DNA from 2 places in the Leucobacter rhizosphaerae genome. Region 1 is predicted to be linked to the other one. Evidence: predicted binding sites of a transcription regulator. Region 1 holds the regulator's gene; the other holds the start of a gene.
What was found. Region 1 encodes HrcA, which represses chaperone genes, less so after heat shock. Its sites were predicted from a motif close to TTNGCACTCGNNNNNNNCGAGTGCNAA; they were not measured.

Region 1 (6,561 bases):
GAGGGTCCCGAGGCCGAGGTACCCGCGTCGGCAGCATCTGACGTCGCGGACACCCCGGACCCGGCTGACCCCGTTGACGCCCCGGATGCCCGCGCCACTCACCAGCGACGCCCCAGCAGGCCGCAGCCGTGAGCCCGGTGCGTCCCGGTCCGATGTCGAGGTACTCGCGTGCCCAGCGTTCTGCCTGACGGCGATCCCGCACCCGAGGACGGCGCGCTCCCTGAGCGGGTGCTCGAGGGCGCCGCGGACCGCCGGTTCGGCGTGTACGTGCACGTGCCCTACTGCCGGGTGCGCTGCGGCTACTGCGACTTCAATACGTACACGGCCAGTGAGCTCGGCGGCACGAGCCGGGGGGACTACGCCGGCCAGGTGCAGCAGGAACTCGCCTTCGGCGCCGCGACGATGGCGCGGGTGGGACTGCCCGAGCGGCCGGTCTCCACGGTGTTCTTCGGCGGTGGCACCCCGACCCTGCTGCCCGCGAGCGACCTCACCGCGATGCTCGGTGGCATCACCCGCCACTGGGAGCTCGCCGACGGTGCCGAGGTGACGACCGAGGCGAACCCCGACTCGGTCGACGAGGCGTACCTCCACGCCCTCGCCGAGGCCGGCTTCACCCGGGTCAGCTTCGGCATGCAGTCGGCGGTGCCGCACGTGCTGCGGACGCTCGACCGCACCCACGCACCCGAGCGGGTGCGGCTCGTGACGAAGTGGGCGCGGGATGCCGGTCTGCAGGTGAGCGTGGACCTCATCTACGGCACGCCTGGAGAGAGCCTCGCCGACTGGGAGCGCTCGGTCGAGGCGGCGCTCGCGACGGAGCCGGACCACATCTCGGCCTATGCGCTGATCGTGGAGACGGGCACGAAACTCGCGGCCCAGATCCGCCGAGGCCAGGTGCCCGAGCCCGATGAGGATCTCCACGCCGACATGTACGAGCTCGCGGATGCGGCCTTCGGTCGCGCCGGCTTCAGCTGGTACGAGATCAGCAACTGGTCGCGTTCTCCCGAGACCCGCTCGCGGCACAACCTCGCCTATTGGACGGGGGAGGACTGGTGGGCCGCGGGACCCGGCGCGCACAGCCACATCGGCGGCGTGCGCTGGTGGAACGTGAAGCACCCGGGACCGTACGCCGAGCGGATCGCCCGGGGGATCTCACCCGCGCACGCCCGTGAGGTCCTCTCTCCGGAGGCCGTTCGCGACGAGCGGATCCTGCTCGAGACGCGCATCGCGGACGGGTTGCCGGCCGACCTGCTGAGCGAGATCGAGCGACGGGCGATCCCGGAACTCATCGCCGACGGGCTCATCGACGGTCGTGCAGCCATTCACGGTCGGGTCGTGCCGACGCTGCGCGGCCGGCTGCTCGCCGACACGGTCGTCCACCGACTCCTCGGCTGACCGTCCCCACAGCCCGCACTGCGCTAGACTTGGCACTCAGACTGATCGAGTGCCAATGCCCGGCGCGGTCGTGACGAGGAGGGGTGGAGCCGTGGTTTCCGAACGCAGTCTCGCCGTGCTCCACGCGATCGTGAGCGACTACGTCTCTTCGAACGAGCCGGTGGGCTCGAAGGCGATCGTCGACCGGCACAGCTTCGGCGTGTCCGCGGCGACGATTCGCAACGACATGGCGCTCCTCGAAGAAGACGAGCTCATCGCGCAGCCGCACACGTCCTCCGGCCGGGTGCCGACCGACAAGGGCTACCGCCTGTACGTCGACACCCTCGCGAAGATCCGACCGCTCACAGTCGCGCAGCGCACGGCGATCGAGCGCTTCCTCGGCGAGGCCGCCGATCTCGACGACGCGATGTCCCGCACCGTGCGGCTGCTCTCGCAGCTCACCAACCAGGTCGCCGTCGCGCAGTACCCGTCGCTGCGGCGCACGGTCGTGCGCCACCTGGACCTCGTCGCGGTGGCTGAGGACCGGATCCTCAGCGTGCTCATCCTCGGCAGCGGGGTGGTGGAGCAGCAGATGGCGCGGCTCCCGGCGTCCCGGGTGACCGAGGCCTGGGTCCAGGGGCTCCGCGAGCGCATCGCCGGAGTGACGGTCGGGCGCGACGTCGACGCCGCGGCCGCCGGGGTGATCGGCCTGCAGGCCTCCGTCGAGGACTGGGCCCAACCGGGCGAGTCTGAGCTCGTGACCGCCGTGCTCGACGCCGTGAGCACCCAGATGCAGGCGAACCGGAGTGACCGGATCGCGATCGCCGGCGCGGCGAACCTGTCGCGTCCGGGTGATTTCGACGGCAGCCTGCCGCTCGTGCTCGAGGCGATCGAAGAGCAGGTCACGCTGCTCCGCCTCTTCGACGAGCTGGTGCAAGACGAGCGCGACGTGTCCGCCTCGATCGGTCGCGAGAACGAGCCCTACGGGCTCTCCGAGGCCTCGATCATCGCCTCGAGCTACGAGGCGGAGGGCACCTCGGTGTCCCGACTCGGCGTGCTCGGCCCCCTGCGCATGGACTACGCGGGGAACATCGCGTCGGTGCGCGCCGTCGCGCGCTACCTGAATCGCCTGCTCGGCGAAGACCAATAGCCACCGCCGCGCATCGCGGCGTCCGCACGTACCCGAACACCAGCAATCTGAGGAGCACATCAGTGGCCGACCACTACGAGACCCTTGGGGTGACCCGCGAGGCGACTCCCGAAGAGATCAAAAAGGCCTACCGGCGGCTCGCCCGCGAACTGCATCCGGACGTCAACCCGAGTGAAGAGGCGTCGGAGCGCTTCAAGGGCGTGACCCACGCCTACGACGTGCTGAGCGACCCCGAGCAGCGCCAGCGCTACGACATGGGCGGCGGCCAGTCCGACATGGGCGGCTTCGGCGACATCTTCGAGACGTTCTTCGGGGGCGGCGGATTCGGCGGCGGCCAGCGCGGCCCGCGATCCCGCTCGGAGCGCGGCGACGACGCGATGATCCGGGTCGACGTGACCCTCGAGGAGGTCATCTTCGGCGTGCAGCGCGAGGTCACCATCAACACCGCGGTGCTGTGCGGCGCCTGCCAGGGCACGTGCTGCCAGCCCGGCACCCACCCGGTCACGTGCGACGTCTGCCACGGGCAGGGGCAGGTGCAGCGCCAGGTCCGCTCGCTCTTCGGCAACGTCGTGACGATGCACCCCTGCGGCAGCTGCCAGGGCTACGGCACGGTCATCGAGCACCCCTGCGTCGAGTGCGCCGGCAAGGGTCGGGTGCGCGAGCGCCGCACGATCCCGGTCGACATTCCGTCCGGGATCGACACCGGCACGCGGCTGCAGATGCGCGGCGGCGGCGAGGTCGGCCCGGGCGGCGGACCGAACGGCGACCTGTTCATCGAGTTCCGTGTCACGCACGACGACGTCTTCAGCCGCGATGGCAACGACCTGCTCTGCACCATGCAGCTCGCCATGACCGACGCGATCCTCGGCACCGAGTCGACGGTCCCGGCGCTCGACGGTGAGGTCTCGGTCGAGATTCCCGCGGGCACCCAGTCGGGCGACGTCATCACGGTGCGCGGGCGCGGGATCCAGGCCCTGCGCTCCACCTCGCGCGGCGACCTGAAGATCGCCGTGCAGGTCGCCACCCCCGAGAAGCTCTCGAATCGTGAGAAGGATCTGGTGCGCCAGCTCGCCACGCTGCGCAAGGACGCCCCGCCGCACCTCGGCGAATTCCAGCAGAGCTTCTTCGGCAAGATCCGCGACCGCTTCTTCCGTCAGGGCTGACCGCGCGTGGCGAACCTCTACCTCGTCGATGCGCAGGAGGCCGGTGCGTGGCAGCCCGGCACCCTCGTCGAGGTGTCGGGAGACGAGGCGCGCCACGCGGTGCGGGTCAGCCGGTTGCGCGCGGGGGAGCAGATCCTCGTGGGAGACGGGCACGGGGCGCAGGCCTCAGGTACGGTCGAGCACGTTGCCAAGGACCGGTTCGCGGTGCGCCTCGCATCGGTGGATCGCGCTCCCGCGGCGCAGCACCGGCTGGTGCTCGTGCAGGCGCTCGCGAAGGGTGACCGGGACGAACGCGCCGTCGAGCAGGCGACCGAGTTCGGCGTCGACGACATCGTGCCCTGGCAAGCGGAGCGCTCGGTGTCACGCTGGGACGGTGCGGGCGGTGCGGAGAAAGCCGCGAAGGGCGTCGCGAAGTGGCAGCGCATCGCCCGGGAGGCTTCGAAGCAGTCGCTGCGTGCCTGGATCCCGCGCGTGCACGACCCCATCGATCTCGCCGGACTCCGCAATCGCGCGGAGCAGCCGGGCGTCGACGTGGTGGTGCTGCACCCGCGAGGGATCGGCACCCTGGCGCAGTGGTCGCGCACTCGACGCGCTGAGTGCGCCCCGACCGACGAGACGCTCGTGGTGATCGGCCCCGAGGGCGGCTTCACCGATGCCGAACTCGACGCGCTGGAATCCTCGGGAGCCGCGGTGCTCCGACTCGGCGACACCGTGCTGCGCACCTCGAGCGCCGGCCCCGCCGGGCTCGCAGTGCTGAACGTCGCGCTCGGCCGCTGGTAGGCGCCCCGCAACTCGGTGCGGGATCGGCCGCACTCAGACTCGGGCGTCGCGCGTCTCGAGCAATCCCAATCGACTGTTGGTGCGCGCGGTGTCGCGATTCGCGCCGTCGATGTCCAGGATCTCGTCGAGCGGGTGATCCGAGACGAGCACCAGCTCGGCCGCGCGGTCGTACAGCACATCGATGAGGTTGACCCAGCGGCGCCGCACCGCCTCGGTCTCCCGCGAGAGCCGGGGACCCCGTCGATCACCACCCGCGTGCGGTGGTCCGTGAGATTCAGGTAGTCGAGGGTAGCGCGCGCCTGTCGGCACAGAGCGTCGAAGTTGAATCGCGCGGCGTCTGCGGCGAACCCGGTGGTGGCGATCTCGTAGTGCCCCGCGACGATGGTGCCCGGGGTCTGCTCGGTCGGCAGATCCCACTGCCGCAGGATCTCGGCCAATCCCTCCGTGTCATCCGAATGGATCAGCCGGCCGCGACGGAACGCGGCGGTGCTGGCGTGCGAGGTCTCGGTGCTGGCCTCACGAGTGCTCGCCTCACCATTGCCGGCCTCGCTCGTCCCGGCGCCACCCGCGACCACTGAGCCCGGGGCACCGGTCCGCAGATCCGTCGCGCCGCCGACCTCCACGACCTCGAGCTCCCGCTTCAGCTGGTCGATGCCCGGCAGGTAGAGCTCGTGGTACAGCGGGTGGGGCAGCAGCTGATCCGGGTGGTAGTTCGACGTGATCACGAGGAAGAGCCCGCGCTCGAAGAGCTCGGTGAAGAGCCGATAGGACAGCATGCCGTCGGCGATGTCGTTGACCGAGAACTCGTCGATGCACAGCACGACCCGATCGCCGATGAGCGCGTCGAGCGCCGCCTCGACGGCGGTGCGGCCGGAGGTGTCGGAGCCGCCAGAGACATCGGTGCCGCTCTTCCCGGCGTGCACGGCCCGGTGGAAGTGGCGGAAGAGCTCGTGGTAGTGCACACGCCAGGTCCGGTCGTGGCCCACGCTCGCGAGGAACGCGTCCATCAACCAGCTCTTGCCGCGTCCGACCTCACCCCACAGATATATGCCGCGTCGCGGCTCGGGATCGACGATCGTGTCGCGCGGGGCGATGCGTCGACCGCCGGCGATCCTGTCGAGCAGCAGCTCGAGGCGCGCCGCGGCGCCGAGCTGCGCGTCGGTGAGGCCGAAGCCGGCGCGTCGCGCGTGCTCCGAGATGCGTCGGGCTGTGGGTTCCATCGCGACCCACCCTAGCGACTCGCTGCTGACGATGAGCCGGGGCGGCGCTAGACTGGTCGCTATGGCAACTGAGACGGTGTTCGGCAAGATCGTGTCGGGGGAGATCCCGGTCGAGATCCTCGCGGAGACCGAACGGGTGATCGCGTTCCCCGACATGAACCCGCAGGCGGCGGTCCACGTGCTGGTGATCCCGAAATCGACGGAGTATCAGAACGTGGTGGAACTCGCCGCGGGCGATCCCGAGACCCTCGCCGAGATGATCGCGGTGGCGCAGCGCCTCGCCGACGAACTCGCCGAGGGCGAGTTCCGCCTCATCTTCAATACGGGCGAGGGGGCCGGGCAGACGGTCTTCCACGTGCACGCGCACGTCCTCGCCGGTGCATTCAAGGAGCATTCCCTCGTTGGATCCTGAACCAACCCCTGCGACGCAGGAAACCCCAGCCACCGCACCCGAGCTGCAGCGCACGGTCCTGTTGACGGGGGTCGACCTCGCGTCGTTCCTCGGGCACCGGGATCAGCTCATCGCTGACCTCGAATCCCAGCACCCCGCGGTCGCCTTCCACGCCCGCGACGAGGTCCTGAATCTTCGCGGTCCCGCCGACGCCGTGATCGCCGCCGAGCAAGTGGTGCTCGAGGTGCTCGAGCTCGCCCGGCGCAGCGGCCCCGTGTCGCGACTCGATGTACGAGAGGTCACCCGCATGGTCCACGACGGCAACGGCCCCACCGCCGCCCAGGTGCTCAGCGCCCCGATCCTGACGGTGCGCGGCACTGCGGTGCGACCGCAGACCCGCGGCCAGCGCGCCTACGTCGACGCGATCGACACCCACACCATCGTGTTCGGGATCGGCCCCGCCGGCACGGGCAAGACGTATCTCGC
Region 2 (6,561 bases), 940 kb from region 1:
CGCTCATCGCCCGCGACACCGTGGACCAGGACTTCGCGCAGAACCGGCAGCGTTTCCTCGCCGAGCAGGGCTACGCGTACACGATCCTCGACGCCGACGCCTTCGATGCCGCGTCGCCGCAATCGCACGCGCTTCCAGCGAGTTCATAGCAAACGGTCAGAGACTGAATCCATGACTACTCAGCACAAGGGCCCCCGGATCCTTATCGTGGACGACGAGCCCAGCATCCGCGAACTGCTCAGCACCAGCCTCCGCTTCGCCGGCTTCGGCGTCCGCGCGGTCGGCAACGGCGCGCAGACCATCTCCGCCGTGCTCGAAGAGGAACCCGACCTCATCGTGCTCGATGTGATGCTGCCCGACATGAACGGGTTCAGCGTCACGAAGCGCCTGCGCTCGGCCGGCTACACCGCCCCCATCATCTTCCTCACGGCGAAGGACGACACCGAGGACAAGGTCGAGGGCCTCACGGTCGGCGGCGACGACTACGTCACGAAGCCGTTCAGCCTGGACGAGATCATCGCCCGGATCAAGGCGGTGCTCCGCCGCACGATCCAGGAGGACGAGGACTCGGTGCTCAGCATCGGCCCGATCACCATGGATCAGGACACCCACGAGGTCAACGTCGAGGGCACCTCGGTCGAGCTCTCCCCCACCGAGTTCAAGCTGCTGCGCTACCTCATGCAGAACGCCAACCGCGTGCTGTCGAAGGCGCAGATCCTGGATCACGTCTGGGAGTACGACTTCAACGGGGACGCCGGCATCGTCGAGTCCTACATCTCCTACCTCCGCCGCAAGCTCGATCCGCTGACCGAGGAGTCGCTCATCCAGACCAAGCGCGGCTTCGGGTACATGCTGAAGACCGAAACGAAGTAGGGTGGCGCGGCAGAGCTACGGGGAGCGCTGGGCCGAGGTCTCGCTGCGGGCCAAGATCACCGGGGTGACCGTGTTCATCCTCTTCTTGGGCCTCATCGTCGCCGGAGTCGGCACGCTCTCCGTGCTCCGCCCCATGCTGATCAACAATCAGACGACGGCGCTCGCCCAGCTCTACAGCGATCCGACGCTCGCCCTCGCACCCGGAGCGTCGACGAACGCGCTCAACCGCGACGACATCATCTACGCCGACCAGAAGTACTACGTCGCCCTCCTCGATTCCGAGGGCAATCTGCAGGTCGACAACACGCGCGGGCACAGCAGCGCCTCGCTGCCCGTGGTGCCCAACCTCACCGGCGATCAGCTCGCCCAGGCGCAGAACCAGATCACCACGCTGCGCAACGCGGAGGGGGTCGAGTGGCGCGCGATCGTGATCCCGATCACGATCACCGACAAGCCCCCGGGCACCCTGCTCATCGCCGCCTCGACCGCCAACATCAACGAGGTCGTCGCCCAGTACGTCATCATCTTCACCGGGTTCGGGATCGCCGTCATCCTGCTCGGCGCCGCGCTCACCCGGCTGCTCGTGACCGCCACGTTCCTCCCGCTCGCCGAGGTCGAGAAGACGGCGCTCGAGATCGCCCGCGGCGACTACTCGAAGCGCATCATGGTCGCGAACCCGCACACCGAGGTCGGGCACCTGGGCGAGTCGCTGAACGTCATGCTCGACCGGCTCGACGGGTCACTGGAGGATCGCGAGCGCACGATCGAGCGCATGCGCCGGTTCATCGGCGATGCCAGCCACGAACTGCGCACGCCCCTCGTGTCCGTCCGCGGCTACGCCGAGCTCTACCGCATGGGAGCGCTGCAGGACGACGAGCAGGTTCGGCAGGCGATGGAGCGCATCGAAAAAGAGGCGATCCGCATGACCTCGCTCGTCGAGGACCTCCTCGCGCTCGCCCGTCTGGACGAGCGCCGACCGCTGCAGCTCACCACGCTGGAACTCAACCGACTGGCGCAGGACGCCGTGCTCGACGCCCGCGCGCAGGCCTCCGACCGTGTCGTCACCGCGATCGAGGATCCCGCGTCGCCCACCGTGCTCGGCGACGAGCACAAGGTGCGGCAGCTCATGACGAACCTCATCGGCAACGCGATGCGGCACACCCCCGACGGCAGCCCGATCGAGATCGCGGTCTCCACCGTGCCGAGCGAGGAAGGCCGGCCGGCGATGTCGCGCTTCGAGATCATCGATCACGGCGAGGGGATCCCGGAGCAGCTGCGCGAGAAGATCTTCGGCCGGTTCTGGCGCGCCGACACCTCCCGCAACCGGGAGACCGGCGGCTCGGGGCTCGGGCTCGCGATCGTGAAATCGATCGTGGACGCCCACGGCGGATCCGTCAGTGTGCACGAGACCCCCGGGGGCGGTGCGACCTTCCGCGTCGACCTGCCCGGCAGCACGGGCCCCGCGAACGACTGAGCCGTCCTACTACCAACGGGCACAGATACAGAGATCTGCAATCCCGCTGACCGGATGCCTCGAATCCCTCAGCCGGAACGCGGATCTCTGCACGAGCGCAGGCCTCCGCCCGAACTCAGACCTCTGCACGAGCGCACGCGCACCCCCGGGACACACACAAAACGGGGGCCGCACCCGCAGGCACGACCCCCGTTTTCAGGGAGTGCTTAGAAGTCCATCCCGGCACCCGGGTCACCGGCAGCCGGAGCGGCGGGCTCGGGCTTGTCGGCGACGACGACCTCGGTGGTGAGGAAGAGACCGGCGATCGAGGCCGCGTTCTGCAGCGCCGAACGGGTCACCTTCGCGGGATCGAGGATCCCCTGGGCGACCAGGTCGCCGTACTCACCGGTCGCGGCGTTGAGGCCGTGTCCGATCGGCAGGCTCGCGACCTGAGCGACGACCACGCCGGGCTCGAGGCCCGCGTTGAGTGCGATCTGACGCAGCGGCGCCTCGATGGCGGTCTGCACGATCTTCGCGCCCACGGCGACGTCCCCGGAGAGCTCGAGGCCGGCGAAGGCCTCCTGGCCCGCCTGGATCAGCGCGACGCCACCACCGGGCAGCACGCCCTCTTCCACGGCAGCCTTGGCGTTGCGCACGGCGTCCTCGATACGGTGCTTGCGCTCCTTGAGCTCGACCTCGGTCGCGGCACCCGCCTTGATGACGGCGACGCCACCGGCGAGCTTCGCGAGGCGCTCCTGCAGCTTCTCGCGATCGTAGTCGCTGTCGGTGTTCTCGATCTCGCGACGGATCTGGGTGACGCGGCCGGCGATGGCCTCCTCGTCGCCCGCACCCTGCACGATGGTGGTCTCATCCTTGGTGATGATGACCTTGCGCGCGGTGCCGAGCATGTCGAGCGTCGCGTTCTCGAGCTTCAGGCCGACCTCTTCCGAGATGACCTGGCCGCCGGTGAGGATCGCGATGTCCTGGAGCATGGCCTTGCGGCGATCGCCGAAGCCCGGAGCCTTGACGGCTGCCGACTTGAAAATGCCGCGGATCTTGTTGAGCACGAGGGTCGCGAGTGCTTCGCCCTCGACGTCCTCGGCGATGATGAGGAGCTGCTTGCCCGACTGGATCACCGGGTCGACGACCGAGAGCAGGTCCTTGATGTTCGAGACCTTGCTGTTGACGATGAGGATGTAGGGCTCCTCGAAGACGACCTCCTGGCGGTCGGCGTCGGTGACGAAGTACGCCGACAGGTAGCCCTTGTCGAAGCGCATGCCCTCGGTCAGCTCGAGCTCGGTGCCGAAGGTGTTCGACTCCTCGACGGTGACGACGCCCTCCTTGCCGACCTTGTCGATGGCCTCGGCGATGAGCGCGCCGATCTGCTCGTCTGCCGCCGAGATCGAGGCGGTCGCCGCGATCTGGTCGGTGGTCTCGATCTCCTTGGCGTTTGCGAGAAGCTTGGCGGTGACGGCTGCCACGGCGGCCTCGATGCCCTTCTTGATCGCGATGGGATCGCTGCCCGCGGCCACGTTGCGGAGGCCCTCGCGCACGAGCGCCTGTGCCAGCACGGTCGCGGTGGTGGTGCCGTCGCCTGCGACGTCATCGGTCTTCTTGGCGACCTCCTTGACCAGCTCTGCGCCGATCTTCTCGAAGGGGTCGTCGAGCTCGATCTCCTTGGCGATGGAGACGCCGTCGTTGGTGATCGTGGGGGCGCCCCACTTCTTCTCGAGGACGACGTTGCGACCGCGCGGGCCGAGCGTCACCTTCACGGCGTCGGCGAGGGTGTTCAGGCCCCGCTCGAGCCCACGACGTGCTTCTTCATCAAACGCAATGATCTTTGCCATGTAATTCGCCTCTCTCGGACGTTCTCGTGATGGGACTTCCGCGCCGGTGGCAGTCGCAACGACGCGGATTCTTAGCACTCAGTCGAATCGACTGCTAACACAATCTTGGCACTCACACCCGGTGAGTGCAAGCGGCGTTCGGCACTCCCGCCCAACCCACAGCCTCGATCCGCAGCGGTGAGCGACGCGTGTTCGCGAGGGGCGGACGCCGCGCCCGAACGAGACGGTGCCTACTGAACCGGCAGGCCCGTGGCGGGGTCGATCGGCAGCCCCGAGGCGGGATCGATGAGGAAGCCGGTCGCGGGGTCAATGAGCTGACCGGTCGCCGGGTCGATGGTGTACCCGGTCTCGGGATCCGTGGCGGGCTCCTCCGTGGCGGTCGTTCCCGACGTCAGCGCCTCGGCTTCGGCGATCCCGGGCCCCGCGTAGTCGGCGCCGAGCAGCACGACGAGTCGCGCTTGGTAGCTCGCGTAGTCCTGCGTCACGTAGGTCGAGATGCCGCCGAGCTTGGCGGCCAGGCCCGCCGCCGCGGCCTCATCGGCCGGATCCATGTAGAACACGGCGGAGATCTGCACGTCGGACGTGGCGGCACTGCCTGAGAAGAGGATCTGCCCCCACTGCTCCTGCGTGATGATCGTGTCGAGCGCCGCGGCGAGATTGTTCGTCGGGCTGCCGTTCAGCACCGCGACGGTCGCCGTCGGGTCGAGCTCGGCAGGCACCTTCGTGGCGGGCGCGGACGTCGCCTCGGGGCTGCCCACGATGGGGAGCTTGCCTGCGCTCCCGATACTCTGCACCGCGAGGATCCCGATCGTCGTGAGCAGGGCGAAGCCCAGCAGCGCACCGACCAGGTACTGCCAGACGTGCCGAGGGCGGGCCGTGATCCGATGGGCACCGACTCTGCCGCTGCGAGTCACCCGATCGAAGCGATCCTCGGGCAGGTGCAAACCGCTCCGCACGGGCGTCCGAGCGCCTTCGGTCTTCTGCGCCACACTCAACTCCTCGGAACCCACATGATCATTCGCCGAGCGCACGGCACATCGGCACTCTCAGCACTAGCGTACCGCGGTGCTCCTGCGAGCGCGGTGAGGAGCCGGCTCAGAGCGAGTCCGGGGCGTAGACGGCGCGGGCGAGCCCGTCGATCACATCGGGGATCCGGGTGCCCCCGGCGAACAGCACGGTGTCGTCCACGTCGATGATCCGACGGTGCTGGCCGGCCGCCGTGAGCGCGATGCTCGGCTGCGCCTGCAGCAGGCCATCGACCCCGCCCGCGCTCTCGAGCCCCTTCGTCATCACGAGGATGATGTCGGGATCCATCGCGATCAAGGCTTCCTCGGTCATCGGCTTTTCACCGACCCAGCCGATCTCCTCGGCCACGTCGACCGCGCCGATCGAACGGATCAGGCTGTCCGTGCCGCTGCCCTCCCCGAAGAGGTAGAAGATGCCGGCCGTGCCGCGCACGTAGAGGAACGCCACCCGCGGCAGCTTCGATTCGTCGGCCGGCAGGAGCTGCTGCACCTCGGCCTCCTTGGCGACGATCGCCGCGTCGAGCCCGGCGATCAGCTCGGGGGCGGCGTCGCCCACGCCGAGCGCGTCGGCGACCTGCTGCGCCGTCACGAAGCTCGACTCGGCGTCGACGGCGCGATCCACCGTCACGACCGGGATCCCGGCGTCGCGCAGCTGCAGCACCACGTCGGTCGGCCCGATGCTGCCATCGGTGATGATGAGGCTCGGGTTGAGGGCGAGCACGGCCTCGGCGTCGATCGAGTGGCCGTCGCGCGTGATGATCGGCAGATCCTCCGCCCCCGCGAAGTTCGTCGAGACGTCGCGACCCACGAGGTGGTCGCTCAAGCCGAAGGCGTACACGAGCTCGCCCAGCGTGCCGCTCAGCGAGAGCGCCAGCACCCGGGAGGTGTCCTCCACCGTGATCTCGGTGTCGCCGGCCTGATCCTTCGAAATCACCGTGGTCGGCAGCGTCGCCTCGGGCGCCTCCGCGAGCGGCGGGATGCTCGGACCGCCGATGAGCGCGGTGGTGGGGCCTTCGTACGCCGTCGGATCCTCCAGCGGCGTGACGTCGCTCAGCGGCGGCAGCTCGACCGACTCGGCCGCGGCGGTGCCGGAGGTCGCCGCGGATCCCGTCTGGCAGCCGACGAGTCCGAAGCCGAGGATCCCGACGAGTGCCACCACGGCGGCGGTGCGTATGCGAGCCCTGCCCATATCCAGTCACGCCCTTTCATCAGACGATCACCCAACTTAGCCTAACCGCATGAAGGTAAGATGAATCCGGACTTCCGGTCGCGCAGATCCGCCGCCCGCACCCGTCCGCGACGCGGCACAGAAAGCAGTACTGAGAGCGCATGAATCCTTCCCACCCGGCCACGGCGTCACGCC

Region 2: the regulator HrcA is predicted to act here: its motif matches at 4,245-4,271, upstream of groL (chaperonin GroEL).

What each region holds. Positions count from the first base shown of each region.
Region 1 is NZ_CP095043.1:440,124-446,684, forward strand. It holds gene hemW (radical SAM family heme chaperone HemW) at 169-1,392, shown strand; gene hrcA (heat-inducible transcriptional repressor HrcA) at 1,484-2,521, shown strand; gene dnaJ (molecular chaperone DnaJ) at 2,584-3,684, shown strand; gene MUN76_RS02025 (16S rRNA (uracil(1498)-N(3))-methyltransferase) at 3,691-4,464, shown strand; gene zapE (AFG1/ZapE family ATPase) at 4,498-4,773, opposite strand; partial or broken gene zapE (cell division protein ZapE) at 4,752-5,840, opposite strand; gene MUN76_RS02040 (HIT domain-containing protein) at 5,746-6,096, shown strand; gene MUN76_RS02045 (PhoH family protein) at 6,086-6,561, shown strand, end outside.
Region 2 is NZ_CP095043.1:2,840,221-2,846,781, reverse strand. It holds gene MUN76_RS13090 (DNA repair helicase XPB) at 1-149, shown strand, start outside; gene MUN76_RS13085 (response regulator transcription factor) at 172-873, shown strand; gene MUN76_RS13080 (sensor histidine kinase) at 875-2,347, shown strand; gene groL (chaperonin GroEL) at 2,554-4,173, opposite strand; gene MUN76_RS13070 (LytR C-terminal domain-containing protein) at 4,404-5,162, opposite strand; gene MUN76_RS13065 (heme/hemin ABC transporter substrate-binding protein) at 5,269-6,357, opposite strand; gene MUN76_RS13060 (FecCD family ABC transporter permease) at 6,528-6,561, shown strand, end outside.